2 regions of the Leucobacter chromiiresistens genome follow, and region 1 is predicted to be linked to the other one. Evidence: predicted binding sites of a transcription regulator. Region 1 holds the regulator's gene; the other holds the start of a gene.
What was found. Region 1 encodes LexA, which represses DNA repair genes until DNA is damaged. Its sites were predicted from a motif close to TCGAACANNTGTTCGA; they were not measured.
Positions count from the first base shown of each region.

Region 2: ruvA (Holliday junction branch migration protein RuvA) is a predicted target of LexA. The motif match lies at 7,106-7,121, and genes of this name have one in related genera.

Region 1 is NZ_FNKB01000001.1:2,793,926-2,802,653, reverse strand. It holds gene metE (5-methyltetrahydropteroyltriglutamate--homocysteine S-methyltransferase) at 1-1,622, shown strand, start outside; gene BLT44_RS12800 (uroporphyrinogen decarboxylase/cobalamine-independent methonine synthase family protein) at 1,619-2,833, shown strand; gene BLT44_RS12795 (methylenetetrahydrofolate reductase) at 2,830-3,732, shown strand; gene lipA (lipoyl synthase) at 3,736-4,713, opposite strand; gene lipB (lipoyl(octanoyl) transferase LipB) at 4,710-5,387, opposite strand; gene lexA (transcriptional repressor LexA) at 5,473-6,138, opposite strand; gene BLT44_RS12775 (LysM peptidoglycan-binding domain-containing protein) at 6,401-6,805, shown strand; gene BLT44_RS12770 (histidinol-phosphate transaminase) at 6,887-7,975, shown strand; gene hisB (imidazoleglycerol-phosphate dehydratase HisB) at 8,019-8,627, shown strand; gene hisH (imidazole glycerol phosphate synthase subunit HisH) at 8,705-8,728, shown strand, end outside.
Region 2 is NZ_FNKB01000001.1:2,489,272-2,497,999, forward strand. It holds gene BLT44_RS11390 (RelA/SpoT family protein) at 1-1,771, opposite strand, end outside; gene secF (protein translocase subunit SecF) at 1,931-2,986, opposite strand; gene secD (protein translocase subunit SecD) at 2,989-4,797, opposite strand; gene yajC (preprotein translocase subunit YajC) at 4,858-5,331, opposite strand; gene ruvB (Holliday junction branch migration DNA helicase RuvB) at 5,423-6,421, opposite strand; gene ruvA (Holliday junction branch migration protein RuvA) at 6,418-7,053, opposite strand; gene leuA (2-isopropylmalate synthase) at 7,170-8,728, opposite strand, start outside.

The DNA.
Region 1 (8,728 bases):
TCGTCGAGCGGGCCTACACGGCGCTCGGCGCGACCGCCGAACGCCCCCGCATCCTGCTGACCGCGCCCTACGGCGACGCCTCGTCGGCGCTCGCGCGGCTCGGCGCGCTGCCGGTCGAAGCGGTGCAGGCCGACCTCGTGCGCGGCTCGCTCCCCGAGGCGGAGCTCGCCTCGGGCGAGCTCACCGCGGCCTTCGCCGACACGCAGCTCGTCGCGGGCGTCGTCGACGGGCGCAACATCTGGAAGACCGATCTGCGCGCGGCGTTCGGCGCGCTCGAGCGCCTGCAGCGCGCCGGGATCGCGACGGTCGCCGCCACCTCCAACAGCCTGCAGCACGTTCCCCACAACGTGCGCGACGAGACGCGGCTCGACGCCGAGCTCGCCTCCTGGCTCGCCTTCGCCGACCAGAAGGTCGAGCAGGTCGTGATCCTCGCCCGGGGGCTCGCCGAGGGCGCCGCCGCGATCGAGGGAGAGCTCGCTGCAGTCGACGCGATCCTCGCATCGCGCGCTCAGACCGCCGGCGTGCGGGTGGACGAGGTGCGCGCCCGCGTCGACGCCGTCGCGGGGGAGGATCGCGAGCGGGCCGACGAGGAGGAGCGCCGCGCCGCGCAGCAGGCCCTCGACATCCCCGAGCTCGCCACGACCACGATCGGCTCGTTCCCGCAGACCGCCGAGATCCGACGCGCCCGCGCCGCCTTCGGCCGGGGCGAACTCGGCCAGGAGGAGTACGACGAGTTCCTGCGCGCCGAGATCGCCCGCGTGATCCGTCTGCAGGAGGAGATCGGCCTGGACGTGCTGGTGCACGGCGAAGCCGAGCGCAACGACATGGTCCAGTACTTCGCCGAGCTGCTCGACGGGTTCGCGGTCACGGAGCACGGCTGGGTGCAGTCGTACGGCACGCGGGCGACCCGCCCGTCGATCCTGTGGGGCGACGTCTCCCGCCCGGCGCCGATGACGGTCGCCTGGTCGGCGTACGCCCAGTCGCTCACCGACCGACCGGTGAAGGGAATGCTCACCGGGCCCGTCACGATCCTCGCCTGGTCCTTCGTGCGAGATGATCAGCCGCTGGCCGATACGGCGTCGCAGGTCGCCCTCGCCCTGCGCGACGAGATCGACGACCTCGTCGAGGCGGGCATCCGCATCGTGCAGGTGGACGAGCCGGCCCTCCGGGAGCTGCTGCCCCTCGACGCCGACCGGCAGGCGGCGTACCTCGACTGGTCGGTGGGCGCGTTCCGCCTCGCGACGAGCGGCGCGGCGCCCGGCGTGCAGATCCACACGCACCTCTGCTACTCGGAGTTCGGCGAGATCATCGACGCCGTCGACGGGCTCGACGCCGATGTCACGAGCATCGAGGCGGCCCGCAGCCGGATGGACGTCGTCGAGCCACTGGGCGAGCACGGATACTCGCGCGGCATCGGCCCGGGCGTCTACGACATCCACTCGCCCCGCGTGCCGAGCGTCGAGGAGCAGCAGGAGCTGATCCGGATCGCGGCAGCGCGCATTCCAGGCGAGCAGCTCTGGGTGAACCCCGACTGCGGCCTGAAGACCCGCGGGTACGAGGAGACCGTGGCGAGCCTCACGAACCTGGTGCACGCGGCCCGTGCGGTGCGCGCGGGCGCGTGAGCGCGCCGGACGTCCGTGGGGCGGGGGCGGCGGGAGCGGCGGAAGCCGCCCTCCCCGCCGAGCACGCCGAGGCGTGGCGCGGCGGCGAGCTGCCGACCGAGGCCGTGGGCAGCCTGCCGCGCCCCGCGAGTCTGCAGCGCGCGGTGCTCGATGCGGAGGCCGGCCTGGTCGACGCGGAGACGCTGCGCGGCGAGCAGGATCGCGCCGTGCGCGACACCCTCGAGAGGTTCGCGGAGACCGGCTCGCCCCTCGTGAGCGACGGGGAGCAGCGGCGGCAGAGCTTCTCGAGCTACCCGCTCGGCACCTCGTTCGCGGGCGACGTGCGCGAGGGGCCGGTGTTCGCGGTCTTCGCCGACGGGCACCACCGGGTGATCCCGAGCCTCGCCCGCGGCCCGTTCCGGTTCCGCTCCTGGGCGGCGGACGACGTGGCGGCCGCGCGGCCGCTCACCCGCCTCCCGCTCAAGCAGGCGGTCGTCTCGCCGTCGATGCTGTCGCTCATGGTGCCCGCGGAGGGGCTCGGAGACTACTCCCGAGACGCGTTCCTCGACGATGTGGTGGCCGGGTGCGCGGAGGACATCCGGCGCAGCTTCGCCGCCGGCGCCTCCCGCGTCACCATCGACTTCACGGAGGGGCGGCTCGCGCTGCGCCGCGATCTCCGCGCGCCGTGGGCGGGCCCGGAGGCGCTGGGCGGCTTCATCGACCTCATCAACCGCGTGCTCGCGGAGCTCGCCCCCGAGCACCGCGCCGCGGTCGGCGTGCACACGTGCCCCGGCAACGATCACGACTCGGCCCACAGCGCCGACGTCGACTACGCCGCGCTGATCCCCGAGCTCTTCCAGATCGAGGCCGGGTACTTCCTGGTGCAAGCCGCGAGCGAGAAGGAGCCGGATCGGGTGGCCCGGCTGGTGGGCCGGCAGCTGCGCCAGCGCGCGCGCACCGCGGCGGCGCCGAGGGTGCTGCTCGGCGTCACCGATCCGACCAGCCCGAAGCTCGAGACCGCGCCGGAGGTGCGGGATCAGCTGGTGCGCGCCGCGCGGTTCATCCCGGCCGAGCTGCTCGGATCGACGGACGACTGCGGATTCTCCCCGTACCTCATCGACGAGAAGCCGAAGCACGGCTCGCCCGACTTCGCGCGCGACGTGGCGTTCGCGAAGATCGCCGCACGGGTGCGCGGCACCCGCCTCGCGCAGGAGGAGCTGAGCGGCGCATGAACTCCTTCCTGCTCCCCGCCCGCGCCGCGACGCGCGCCCGCTTCTCGTTCGAGGTGTTCCCCGCACGCTCGGGTGCGGCCGCACTGGCCCTCGGGCACGCCGTGCAGCATCTGTCGGCGGCGGATCCCGACTTCATCTCGGTCACCTACGGCGCGAACGGATCGAACCGCGACGCCTCGCTCGATCTGGTCGCGTACCTCCGCGATCACACCGACGCGCTTCCGCTCGCGCACCTCACCACCGTGGGCGAGACGCCCGACGCCGTGCGCGCCGCCATCCACGCCATCATGGACGCGGGCGTGCACGACTTCCTCGCACTCCGCGGCGACCCCCCGCGCGGGCTCGACGAGCGCGATGCGCGGGTCGCGGGTTCGATGAGCTCGTGGGAGCTCGTGCGCCTCATCTCGCAGGCGCGGGCGGAGCGGCCGCCGCTCACCAGTGTGGGGCGCACCGCCGTCGCCGCCTACCCGAACGGCCATCCGCTCTCCCGCTCGCGCGCCGAGGACGTCGACTGGCTCGTCGCGAAGCAGGAGGCCGGCGCGAATCTCGCGATCACGCAGCTCTTCTTCCGCGCCGAGGAGTACCTGTCGTTCGTCGAGGATGCGCGTGCGGCCGGGCTCACGATCCCCGTGCTCCCGGGCCTCATGCCGGTCTCCACGAGCGCCCAGCTGCGCAAGGTCGCCTCGCTCGCGGGCCGGCCCGCTCCCGTGGAGCTCGCCCGCGCATTGGACGCCGAGGGCGGCTATGCGCCGGAGCTGGGCGTCGAGCACACGGTCTCGTTGGCGCGAGAGCTGCTCGACGGCGGCGCCCCCTCGGTGCACCTGTACACCTTCAACCGGCACGAGCAGGTGCTCGCCGTGCTGCGGGAGCTCGGCCTGCTCACCCCCGATCCGGTGTAGGGGTCACCGGGCGGCCCGGCCGCCCGCGCCGCTGCCCGCGCCGGTCGCCTGCGCCCACAGGCGACCGGCGCGGTAGGAGGAGCGCACGAGCGGGCCGGCGAGCACGCCCGAGAACCCGAGCTCCTCGGCCTCCAGCTGCATCTCCGCGAACTCGTCGGGGTGCACCCACCGGTCGATCGGGTGGTGCAGCGCCGAGGGGCGCAGGTACTGGGTGAGGGTGAGGATGCGGCACCCAGCGTCGCGCAGCTGCGCCATCGTCTCGCTGACCTCGGCGCGGGTCTCGCCCATGCCGAGGATGAGGTTCGACTTCGTGATCATGCCGGCGTCGCGGGCGCGCTCGATGATGCCGAGCGAGCGCTCGTACCGGAACCCGGGCCGGATGCGTCGGAAGATGCGCGGCACCGTCTCGAGGTTGTGCGCGAACACCTCCGGGGCCGCCGCGAACACCTCGGCGAGCCCCTCGGGGCGGCCGCCGAGATCGTCGACGAGCACCTCGACCCCGGCGCCCGGGTTCAGCTCGTGGATCTGGCGGACGGTCTCCGCGTAGAGCCACGCGCCCGTGTCGGGGAGGTCGTCGCGCGTGACCCCCGTGATGGTCGCGTACTTCAGCCCCATCGTGCGCACCGACTCCGCGACGCGGCGCGGCTCGTCGCGGTCGAGCGGGAGCGGCTTGCCCGTCGAGATCATGCAGAAGTCGCAGCGGCGCGTGCAGATCGAGCCGCCGATGAGGAAGGTCGCCTCGCGGTCCTCCCAGCACTCGAACACGTTCGGGCACCCCGCCTCCTGGCACACGGTGTGCAGCCCCTCGCGCTCGACGAGATCGCGCACCTCGCGATATTCGGGACCGAGCCTCGCCCGCGTCTTGATCCATGCGGGCTTCCGCTCGATCGGGGTCTCGGCGTTGCGCGCCTCTATGCGGAGGAGGGGTCGGCCCTCGGGTGCGGGTCGCTCTCCCGTCGACGGCAGTCGCCGGGCGCTCATGCGACGAGCTCCGCGATCGCGGCGGCGAGCCGGCCGTCGAGGAAGGGGGCGAGCTCTGCCGGTGCGATCCGGCGCCCCGCCATCGCGCTCAGCGTGGTCACCCCGGCGTCGCGGATGCCGCACGGCACGATCGCGGCGAAAGGGGCCGGATCGTTGCAGCAGTTCACGGCGATGCCGTGGGTGATGATGCCGGCTCGCGCGTGGAGGCCGATCTGGGCCACCTTGGCCGGGACGTCGTGGTGCTGCACCCAGACCCCGGAGCGCCCCTCGATGCGGGCGCCCGCCAGCCCGAGGTCGGACATGGCGGCGATGATCGCGGTCTCGAGCGCCCGCACGAGATCGACGACGCCCGCGCCGCCGCGCAGTCGGATCACGGGGTAGCAGACGAGCTGGCCCGGCCCGTGCCAGGTGACCCGCCCGCCGCGGTCGACGGGAACGACCGGGCTCCCATCCGCGGGGTACTCCTCGGGATCGGCTCGGCGACCGGCCGTGTACACCGACTCGTGCTCGAGCATGATGACGGTGCCGCGGTCGGCTCCGCGCTCGATGCGCGCGACGGCGGCGGCCTGCAGGTCGAGGCCGCGCGCATACGGCACCAGGTCGGGCGCTAAACCCGCGACGGTGGTTGCGGGATGGGGGAGCGCACGGGAGGCGGCTGACGTGGTCGCGGTCATGCGACCACCTTAGATGGACTCGGTGCAACAAATCAAACGGCGGCCGAAGCCGCGCGCCGCCGGGGGCGCGCGTCGGCGGGCGCGCTCAGACGGACCGGAACACGGCCACGACGCGGCCGAGCACCTCGGCGTGGTCGCCGAGGATCGGCTCGAACGCGCTGTTACGCGGCAGGAGCCAGGTGTGGCCATCGCGCCGCCGGAACACCTTGACCGTGGCCTCGCCGTCGAGCATCGCCGCCACGATGTCGCCGTTCTCGGCCTCGCGCTGCTGGCGGATCACCACGAAGTCGCCGTCGCAGATCGCGGCGTCGACCATCGAGTCGCCGACCACGCGCAGCATGAACAGCTGGCCGTCGCCGACGATGGTGCGGGGGAGCGGCACGATCTCCTCCACCTGCTGGTCGGCGGTGATCGGCACGCCGGCCGCGATCTGACCGACGAGGGGCACGTAGGCGGCCTCCTCGGGGCGCTCGGCCGGGGCCTCGGCGATCGCCGCCGAGGTGGAGGCGAGCTCGACCAGGATCTCGAGCGCGCGGGGACGATTCGGGTCGCGCCGGATGTAGCCGCCCAGCTCGAGGCGACTGAGCTGGTGGGTGACGCTCGACAGCGATGAGAGGCCGACCGCGTCGCCGATCTCGCGCATGCTCGGGGGGTACCCGCGGCTCTCCACGGAGCGCGCGATGCACTCGAGGATGGCCTGCTGCTTCTCGCTCAGCGGCTTGGCGGATCGGGGCGCGGCTGCGTCGCTCATCGCTGTCCTTTCTGGCCCTGTGGGCGATGCGGATGGGGCGCGATCCATGAATGTCGGTGGGTGCTGATTCAGTGATCCCGTTGATCGAAACCTTAGTCGTGCCGTTCGAACACGGGCAAACATACGTTCGAGTGTCGCCGAAAATAAGGGAACATGCGTTCGAACCACCGGTTGCGGTTTCGCTTCATCGAATAAATATTCGAAACAGATGTTCGGTGCGGGCGGCGCTCGCAGCGGCCTCGCATCAGGAAGGGATGTCATCATGAGCGCAGCAGCGGTTCAGGGTCAGGATTCACGGGAGACGATCGACGCTTCGGGCGCACTCCGCCTGACGCGGCGCGGGCGCATCGTGCTCGGCGCCCTCGCGACGATCCTCGTCGCGGGCGTGCTCGCCCTCCTCGCGTCGCTCGCCGCTCCCGAGGCGATGGCGTCGGGCGAGGGGCCGAACGGCGAGCAGTTCGAATACGTCGTGGTGCAGCCCGGCAGTTCGCTCTGGTCGCTCGCGAGCGATCTCGACCCCGCGGCCGACCCCCGCGACCTCATCACCGAGATCGTCCAGCTGAATCAGCTCGACGACTCGTCGGTGCAGGCGGGCGAGGCGATCGCGGTTCCCCTGCGCTACTCCGACAACCCCCTGGTGGTGTCGGGCGACGAACTGGGCGCGTGAAGGCGGTGCCCGGCCGTCGGGTGCACGAGCGCCTGGCGGGCTCGCCCCTCGCATGAGGTGCGACGGTCGTAGAATTGCCGGGTGACCAGTTTGAGCGACCTCCCTCTCCGTGACAACCTCGTGGGGCAGCAGCCCTACGGCGCACCGCAAGACGCGGTTCGAGTGAGCTTGAACGTGAACGAGAACACGCATCCGATCCCCGAGAACGTCGCTATCGACATCGTGCAGTCGCTCGCGCGCGCGGTGACCGGTGTGAACCGATATCCGGATCGCGAGTTCACCGAGCTCCGCGGCGCACTGGCAGGCTATCTCGGTTACGGCCTCGTCGCTGAGCAGGTGTGGGCGGCCAACGGGTCGAACGAGGTGCTGCAGCAGGTGCTGCAGGCGTTCGCCGGCCCCGGGCGCTCGCTGCTGAGCTTCACCCCGACATACTCGATGTATCCGCTGCTCGCGGCCGGTACGGACACGGCCTGGATCGGGGTCGAGCGCCCCGCCGACTACGCGCTCACCCCGGAGGCGGTCGTCGCCGCGCTGCGCGAGCACCGGCCGGACGTCGCGATCCTCTGCGGTCCGAACAACCCGACCGGCACGACGCTCGACCGCGAGGTGATCGTCGCCGCCTACGACGCCTTCGACGGCATGCTCGTCATCGACGAGGCCTACCAGGAGTTCGACACCGAGCGCGAGAGCGCCGTCGCACTGCTGCCCGGTCGGCACCGGCTCATCGTGTCGCGCACCATGAGCAAGGCGTTCGCCTTCGCGGGAGTGCGACTCGGCTACCTCGCGGCCGACCCCGCCGTGATCGATGCGCTGCGCCTCGTGCGGCTGCCCTACCACCTCTCCGCGCTCACCCAGGCGGCGGCCACCGCCGCCATCCGGCACGCGGACGCGATGCTCGCGACCGTCGCCGACATCAGCGCGCAGCGGGATCGGCTCGCCGGCGCCCTGACCGAGCTGGGCTACACCGTGCACCCCTCGGGCGCCAACTTCCTGCTCGTCGGCGGCTTCGCCGATCCGGAGGCGACGTTCGAGGAGCTGCGTGCACAGGGGATCCTCATCCGCAATCTCAGCATCCCCGGCCACCTGCGCATCACCGCGGGCACCGCGGCCGAGACCGGCGCCGTGATCGACGCGATCGCGGCACTCGGCCCGGGAGGAGCGCGGGGCTGACGCAGCGCCCGTCGCGAGACGCGACGCCGATAGACTGGTGACCATGACTGCCGCACCCCGCACCGCATCGCTCGAGCGCTCCACCAGCGAGTCGCAGATCAGCGTGCGCGTCGACCTCGATGGAACCGGAACGTCGCAGATCGAGACGGGCGTGCCGTTCTTCGATCACATGCTCACCGCGTTCGCGCGCCACTCGCTGACGGACCTCACCGTCAACGCGGTCGGCGATGTGCACATCGACGTCCACCACACGGTCGAGGACACGGGGATTCTGCTCGGCCAGGCCATTCTGGCGGCGCTCGGCGACAAGGCGGGCATCTCCCGCTACGGCGACGCGCTGGTGCCGCTCGACGAATCCCTCGCGCAGGCCGTCGTCGACATCTCGGGGCGGCCGTACCTCGTGCACTCCGGGGAGCCCGCCGGCTTCGAACTGCACCTCATCGGCGGCCACTTCACGGGCTCCATGGTGCGGCACTTCTTCGAGGCGCTGACCCTGAACGCGCGGCTCACCGTGCACCTGAAGCTGCTCGAGGGGCGGGATCCGCACCACATCGCCGAGGCGGAGTTCAAAGCCTTCGCCCGCGCCTTCCGCGAGGCCAAGGCGCTCGACCCCCTCGTGCAGGGCGTCCCCTCCACCAAGGGCGCGCTGTGAGCGATCAGCAGGCGGGCGTCGGCGCCCCCGCGAGCTCCGATGCAGCTGCGGCTGGCGCCACCGCCAAGCGGGTCGTCGTGCTCGACTACGGCTCGGGCAAC
Region 2 (8,728 bases), 300 kb from region 1:
CGATGATCGGGAGCGTCGCGAGCGCCGGCTCGGTGGACGTCTGCTCGTCGAAGACGAGCGCCGTCACCTTCTCCACGACCGACTGCGCGGAGACGTGCCCCTCGCCGACCGCCGCGTAGAGCGTCGTGACATCCAGGTACCTGAGCTGGAGGGCGATCTGCTGCAGCGCCGAGGAGTTCATGACGCGGTGCAGCGGCAGGCCCTGCTTGCGCAGCGCCTTCGTGATCTCGATCTTGCCGGTCTCGGCGGCCTCCTCGCGCCGCTCCTTCGTGAACCACTGCTTGATCTTGTTCTGGGCGCGCTTGCTCTGCACGAAGCCGAGCCAGTCCTGGTTCGGGCCGGCGTTCGGATCCTTCGAGGTGAACACCTCGACGACGTCGCCGTTCTGCAGCGCGGTTTCGAGCGGCACCAGACGGCCGTTGACGCGCGCGCCCATCGTGCGGTGGCCGACCTCGGTGTGCACGGCGTAGGCGAAGTCGACCGTTGTGCCGCCGTCGGGCAGTCCGATCACCCGACCCTTCGGCGTGAAGACGTACACCTCCTTCGCACCGATCTCGTATCGGAGCGCGTCGAGGAACTCGCTCGGATCCTCGGTCTCCGCCTGCCAGTCCGAGATGTGCGCGAGCCAGGCCATGTCGTTCGACGCCTGGCTCTGATTCTGCTGGCGCTGCTTGTACTTCCAGTGCGCTGCGACGCCGTACTCCGCGCGCTGGTGCATCTCGACCGTGCGGATCTGGATCTCGACGGCGCGGCCGTCGGGCCCGATCACCGTGGTGTGGAGCGACTGGTAGAGGTTGAACTTCGGCGTCGCGATGTAGTCCTTGAAGCGGCCCGGGATCGGCGTCCATCGCGCGTGCACCGCGCCGAGAACCGCGTAGCAGTCGCGGATCGAGTTCACGAGCACGCGGATGCCGACGAGATCGTAGATGTCGTCGAACTCCCGGCCGCGCACGATCATCTTCTGATAGATCGAGTAGAGCTCCTTCGGACGGCCGGTCACCTCGCCGCGGATCTTCGACTCCCGAAGGTCGCCCTCGATCGCTCCGATCACCCGGCCGACGAGCTCGTCGCGCTGCGGATTGCGCTGCTCGACGAGGTTCTGAATCTCGGCGTAGAGCTTCGGCTTGAGCACTGCGAACGAGAGATCCTCGAGCTCCGTCTTCATCGACTGGATGCCCAGGCGATGCGCGAGCGGGGCGTAGATCTCGATCGTCTCCTGCGCCTTGCGCTTCGCGGAGTCGCCCGAGACGAACCCCCAGGTGCGCGCATTGTGCAGCCGGTCGGCGAGCTTGATCACCAGCACCCTGATGTCTTTCGCCATCGCGACGACCATCTTGCGCACGGTCTCGGCCTGGGCCGAATCGCCGTACTTGACCTTGTCGAGCTTCGTGACCCCGTCGACGAGCATCGCGATCTCTTCGCCGAACTCCTGCGTCAGCTGATCGAGGGTGTACTCCGTGTCCTCCACCGTGTCGTGCAGCAGCGCCGCCGCGATGACGCCCGGAGCGATGCCGAGGTCGGCGAGGATCTGCGCCACCGCGATGGGGTGGGTGATGTACGGCTCACCGCTGCGGCGCTTCTGGCCGCGGTGCGCGCGCTCCGCCACCGCGTACGCGCGCTCGATGACCGTGAGGTCCGCGCGCGGGTGGTTGCCGCGCACCGTGCGGATCAGCTGATCAACGGCGCCGGGGGCGCTTCCGCGGGAGAAGATACGCGGCACCAGGCGCCGAAGCGCAGTCGTTCCGCCGGTCGTCGTATCTTGACTTGCCACGGATCACCTCCTCGAATGATTGAACGCTACACCCGCGGCGATGCTCGGAGCAAAGCGAGCGGCACCGGCGGCAACGGCGAAGCGGGCCGGAGGCCGCCCGGGCGTGCGCACTGCGCCGCCCACTGCATCCCCCGGCCCGCTCACCAGCGCTCTCGATCCCTAGCGGAGCCGCGCCGCGTCGGCCCCGTCGACCGCCGCGTCGTCTTCCGATACCGCCGCCGAAGCGTCGCCGCGCTCACGCGTGCGGAGCACCTTGGCGTCGTGCTTGCGGATGCCGGGCTCGCGCTCGCGCAGGTGCGCGTACGCGGGCGACGCGATGAAGATCGTCGAGTACGCCCCGACGAAGATGCCGATGAAGAGCGCCAGCGAGATGTCACGCAGCGTGCCTGCGCCGAGCACGAATGCTCCGATGAAGAGGATCGACGCGACCGGCAGCAGCGCCACGACCGAGGTGTTGATCGACCGAACCAGCGTCTGGTTGACGCCCAGATTCACGGACTCCGCGAAGGTGCGCCGGTCGTTCAGCTCGCCCGGCGCCGTGTTCTCGCGGATCTTGTCGAACACCACGACGGTGTCGTAGAGGGAGTAGCCGAGGATGGTCAGGAAGCCGATCATGGCCGCCGGGGTGATCTCGAAGCCCGAGATGCCGTAGATGCCCGCGGTGATCACGAGGTCGTGCAGCAGCGCGATGATCGCCGCCAGCGACATCTTCCAGGTTCTGAAGTAGATCGCCATCACGAGCGCGGCGAAGAGGATGAACACGATCAGCGCGATGATCGCCTGACGCGTGATGTCCTGCCCCCAGGCCGGCCCGATGTACGACGTCGTCACCTCGGCGACGGGCACGTCGTAGCTCTCGGCGATCGCCTCCGCGACTTCGCGGTTCTCGGCGTCGGAGAGCGCCTCGGTCTGCACGCGGATGTCGGTCGGGCCGACCTGCGACACGCGGGGCGCGCTCCCCGGGAGCGCCTCCTGCACCGCCGACTCCGCGATCGCGGGATCGCGATCCTGCGACTCCGAGAGGTGCACCTGGAACTGGCTGCCGCCCGTGAACTCGATGCCGAAGGTGAAGCCGCCGCGCAGCAGCGGACCGGCGATGGAGATGATGATCAGCACGATGGAGATCACGTACCACGTCTTGCGACGGCCGACGAAGTCGATCGACTTCTCGCCCGTGTAGAGCGCGTTGCCGAACTCGGCGAATGAGCGAGCCATGGTCAGCTCTCCTTTCCGGCTGACGCATCGGCCATGAGGGCCTTGCGTTCGGCGATGGTCTGTCGTCGAGCGGCCTCCGCCTGACTGCGGGCGTTCTTCTTGCCGCCCTGCGAGACGACCACGGGTTCGCGGAACTGCATGCGCCCCCGGTAGACCGCGCCCAGCTTCTGCGGATCGAGGCCCGAGAACGGGTGACCGCCCTGGTAGAACCGCGTGCGCGCGAGCAGCGTCATGATCGGGTGCGTGAAGAATGCGATCACGATCACGTCGACGAGCGTCGTGAGGCCGAGCGTGAACGCGAAGCCCTTCACATTGCCGACGGCGAGGATGAACAGGATGACCGCGGCGAGGAAGTTCACGCCGTCGGAGGCGAGCACCGTGCGGAACGCCCGCTTCCACCCGTGCTCCACAGCGCTCTCGATCGAGAACCCGTCGCGCAGCGCGTCTCGGATGCGTTCGAAGTACACGATGAAGGAGTCCGCGGTGAAGCCGACCGCGACGATGATGCCCGCGACGCCGGCGAGCGACAACCGGTACCCCTGCCGCCACGAGAAGAACGTGAGCAGCAGGTAGGTCAGAATGCCGGCGACGACGAGCGACGCGATGGTGAGCGACCCGAGCGCGCGGTACTGGAACGCCGAGTAGACGACGACCAGCAGCAGGCCGATAAGCCCCGCGAGCAGACCCGCGGCGAGCTGGCTCGTGCCGAGCGTCGCCGAGATGTCCTCCTGGCTCTGCACCGAGAAGTCGATCGGGAGCGCGCCGAACTTCAGCTGGTCCGCCAGAGCGGCTGCGGACTCCTGCGTGAACTGCCCGCTGATGGAGGGGCGGCCGTCGAGGATCTGCGCCTGCATCGTCGGAGCCGAGAGCACGCGCCCGTCGAGCACGAACGCGAACTGGTTCTGCGGCTCCGCAGCTCCGAAGAGTCGCGTGCTGATCTTGCCGAAGGCCTCGGTGCCCTTCTTGTCCATCGTGATCTGCACGACCCACTCGCCGGTGGAGGCGCCCGTGGAGGTCGTGCCGACCTGCGCGACCGCGTCGGTGATGACCGAACCGTCGAGCTCGACTGGGCCGAGGATGTACTTGACGGCGCCGGTGTCGTCGCACGTGATGAGCGGCCGGTCGGCCGGAGCGTTGCCCGCGTCGAGCGCGGCGTCGGAGTCGCAGGTGAAGGCGTCGAACTTCTCCTGCAGGGCCGGGGTGATCCAGGCGGTGTCGCCGGCGCTCTCGGGAATCGTCTCGGGATCGAGGGTCTCGTCGTAGGCCTCGGCCTCCTCACCCTCGGCGCCCTCGCCCTCGGCTGAGCCGTCCTCCGCGGCGGCGGTGTCGTCGGCCGCCGGATCGGCGGTCTCCGCCTCGCCCGTCGCGGCGCCGGCCTCGGCGCTCTCCTCCGCGCCGGCCTGCTCGGAGCCCGCTCCGATGCCGTACGTCAGCACCGGGCGGAAGTCGAGGTTCGCCGACGCCTCGATGCGCTGCATCGTCGCCTCATCCGCCTTGCCCGGGATGGACACGGAGATGTGCTGGTTGCCCTGGGTCGTGATCTCCGCCTCGGAGACGCCCGCGGCGTCGACGCGCTGGCGGATGATCGAGACGGCCTGCTGCAGCTGGTCGCCGGCGACCGCCTCGCCGCCCGTCTGCTCCGCGGCGAGCAGCACCTGGGTGCCGCCCTGCAGGTCGAGCGCGAGCTTCGGGGTCCAGGTGGCGTTGCTGTTGAACACGCCGTATGCGATCAAGCCGGTGAGGCCGACGATGAATACCAGGAGAAGAACGAGGGAGCGACGCGCCCTCCGAACGGCGGGTGATGACGCCAAGGCAGACTGCTTTCTCTAAACGTGGACAGGGGTGGCCGCGGAGAATCCGCGGCCACCGGTTCAGGCCTTCGGCGCCGAACCGTTCCCCTGCTCATCGACGTCGGTGTCGTTGTCGCGATCGCGACGGGGCTCGGTCTCGGGGGCGATCGGCGCGTCATCCGCGACCGGAGCCGCCCCTGCGGGCGTCGCGTCGGTGGCGCCGAACCGCTCGCCGAACGCCGGATCGTCGTCGGGAGCGAGCGCGGAGCCCTCCTCCTCCACGACCGCGTCGACCGGCGCCACGACCTGGGCGACCGCGTTGCGGTGCACGACGAAGGTCGAGGTGCCGCTGTGCAGCGTGACCTTGTTCTCCTCCTCATCGACGGCGTCGATCGTGCCGAAGATGCCGGACTGGAGCATGACCTCTGCACCCGGACGGAGGTTGTTCTGCAGTTCGAGCTGCGCGGCCTGGCGCTTCTTCCCGTTCCGGAACATGAAGAAGATCAACAGCGCGATCAGCGCGAACATCACCAGGGTGATCGGATCCAGAGGCACAACGGTCCTTTCGGCAGACGAACCCATGCCTCTCCTGAGGCACAGATTGCATCAGTTTAGCCGGTCGCCGCTGTGAACGCCCCTACTCTTCTCACGGAGCGGTCGGCGGCTCCAGCCCCACGTGCTCCCACCCGAGCCGGGTCGCCACGCGGCCGCGCGGCGTGCGCGAGAGCAGACCGGTGCGCACGAGGAAGGGCTCCACGACCGCCTCGATCGTCTCCGATTCCTCTCCCACCGACACCGCGAGCGTCGAGAGCCCGACCGGGCCGCCGTTGAAGCGCTCGACCACGGCGCGCAGCACCTCGCGGTCGAGCCGATCCAGCCCGTGGTCGTCGACGTCGTAAAGCGCGAGCGCCGCCTGCACGGTCGACGCATCGCCCGGGAGATCGTGCACCAGCCCGTAGTCGCGCACCCGCCTCAGCAACCGGTTGGCGATTCGGGGCGTGCCCCGCGAGCGACGCGCGATCTCGTCGACGCCGTTCTCCGAGAGTGCGAACTCGATGAGGCCCGAAGCGCGGCTCACCACCTGCGAGAGCTCGTCGTCGGAGTAGAACTCCAGGTGCGCCGTGAAGCCGAAGCGGTCGCGCAGCGGATTGGGCAGCAGACCCGCGCGCGTAGTCGCGCCCACGAGCGTGAACGGCGAGAGCTCGAGCGGCACCGACGTCGCGCCGGCGCCCTTGCCCACCATGATGTCGACCTTGAAATCCTCCATCGCGAGATACAGCATCTCCTCGGCGCTGCGCGCCATGCGGTGGATCTCGTCGATGAAGAGCACCTCGCCGGGCGTGAGCGCCGACAGCACGGCGGCGAGGTCGCCCGCGTGCTGGATGGCGGGGCCCGACGTCTGGTGGAGCGGCTTGTCGAGTTCGGATGCGACGATCATCGACAGCGTCGTCTTGCCGAGCCCCGGAGGGCCGGCGAGCAGGATGTGGTCCGGGGTGTGGCGGCGCATCGTGGCGGCGTCGAGCAGCAGCCCGAGCTGCCGCCGCACCTTCGACTGGCCGACGAACTCCGCGAGGCTCGACGGCCGGAGCGCCCCCTCGTAGCCCTGCTCCGAGGCCGACGCCTGGGCCGAGAGCTCACCGCTCACCGGGCGCCTCGCGATCCGCGTGCTCCCCCGCGGCCCGCCTGCAGCAGCGCCAACGCGGCGCGCAGCAGCCCGGCGCTCTCGTCGGGGGCGCCCGCATCGCGCGCATCCTGCACGGCCTGGCCCGCCTCGGCCTCGCTCCAGCCCAGCCCGACGAGCCCCTCGCGCACGCCGGCGGCCACTGCATCCTGCGGAGCGGCGGTGGCTTCGCGCTCGGCGTCGGCGCCGAGCGACAGATGCGCGAGCTTCCCCGCGAGCGAGAGGGTGATGAGCTTCGCCGTCTTCGGGCCGATCCCCGAGACCTTGCGGAACGGCTTCTCGTCGTCGAGCGCCACTGCCGCCGCGATCTCGCCGGGCGTCAGCGCCGAGAGCACGCCCAGCGCACTCCGCGGCCCCACGCCCGAGACGGCGATGAGGTGGCCGAAGACGTCGAGCTCCGCCTCCGAGGCGAAGCCGAACAGCGTCAACGAGTCCTCGCGCACCACGAGCGAGGTGTGCAGGCGCAGCTCTTCGCCCGGCTGCGCGGCGGAGACGCGCCCGCTCGGCACCTCGACGCGCATGCCGAGTCCGCCCAGCTCGACGACGACCCATCCGGCACCGGCGGCGAGCACGGGCCCGCGAATCGAAGCAATCACACGTTCACCCTAGAAGAAGCGCGGCGATCGCACCCGCCGCCACACCGCGTTCTCGAACATATCTACGAAAGCCCCGGGCGCCGGCCCGGCCCGCGCGCGGCGCGGCGGCAGGCGCGTCAGGCGTTGGCCGCCTCCGCGACGTCCTCGCGGCTGCGATTGCGCACCGCCCGGTTGACGGAGCTCACGATCGCCTCGAGCGTCGCGCGGCTCGTGTCCGCGTCGATGCCCACGCCCCAGAGCCGCTGCCCGTCGACCTCGAGATCGACGTAGGCGGCCGCCACGGCGTCGCCGCCCGAGCTCATGGCGTGCTCGACGTAGTCGAACAGCGTCACCGAGTGGCCCGTCTCGTTGAGGGCGTTGAGGAAGGCGTCGACCGGGCCGTTGCCGCGCGCCGTGAGCCGCTGATCCTCGGCGCCGACGCGGCAGTCGACCGCCAGTTCGGTGATCCCGTCGCCGGCGCTCGTCGCCGACGTGCGGAACAGCTTGTACCGGCCCCACGTCTCGGCGTCCTCCACCTGGGCGGGCAGGTACTCGTCCTGGAAGATGCGCCAGATCTCGTCGCTCGACATCTCGCCGCCCTCCGAGTCGGTGACGCCCTGCACGACCGAGCTGAACTCGATCTGCAGGCGGCGCGGCAGATCGAGGTGGTGATCGGTCTTCAGCAGGTAGGCGACGCCCCCCTTGCCCGACTGCGAGTTCACGCGGATCACGGCCTCGTAGGAGCGGCCGAGGTCCTTCGGGTCGACCGGCAGGTACGGCACGGCCCACTCGATCTCGTCGACGCTCGTGCCCGCGGCCTCGGCGTCCTGCGCCATCCGCTCGAAGCCCTTCTTGATGGCGTCCTGATGCGACCCCGAGAACGCGGTGTACACCAGGTCGCCCGCCCACGGGCTGCGCTCGGGCACGCGCAGCTGGTTGCAGTACTCGGCCGTGCGGCGCACCTCGTCGAGGCGCGAGAAGTCGATCTGCGGGTCGATGCCCTGGGTGAAGAGGTTGATGCCGAGCGCGACGAGGTCGACGTTGCCGGTGCGCTCGCCGTTGCCGAAGAGGCATCCCTCGATGCGATCCGCCCCCGCCTGGTAGCCGAGCTCGGCCGCCGCGACCGCGGTTCCGCGGTCGTTGTGCGGGTGGAGCGACAGGATCACGTTCTCGCGGTGGTCGAGATGGCGGCTCATCCACTCGATCGAATCGGCGTAGACATTGGGCGTCGCCATCTCGACGGTGGCCGGCAGGTTGATGATCACCTTGCGCTCGGGCGTCGGCTCGAGCACCTCGAGCACGTCGTTGCAGACCTCGACCGCGTACTCGAGCTCGGTTCCGGTGAACGACTCCGGCGAGTACTCGTAGAAGATCTCCGTATCGGGGCAGATGTGCTCGCTCGCCCGGCACAGCTTCGCGCCCGAGACCGCGATCTGCTTGATGCCCTCGCGATCCGACCGGAACACCACGTCGCGCTGCAGAATGCTCGTCGAGTTGTAGAGGTGCACGATCGCGCGCTTCGCGCCGATGAGCGACTCGTAGGTGCGCGTGATGAGGTGCTCGCGCGCCTGCGTCAGCACCTGGATCGTCACGTCGTCGGGAATCGCGCCGTCTTCGATGAGGTGCCGCACGAAGTCGAAATCGGTCTGGCTGGCCGAGGGGAAGCCGACTTCGATCTCCTTGTACCCCATCTTGA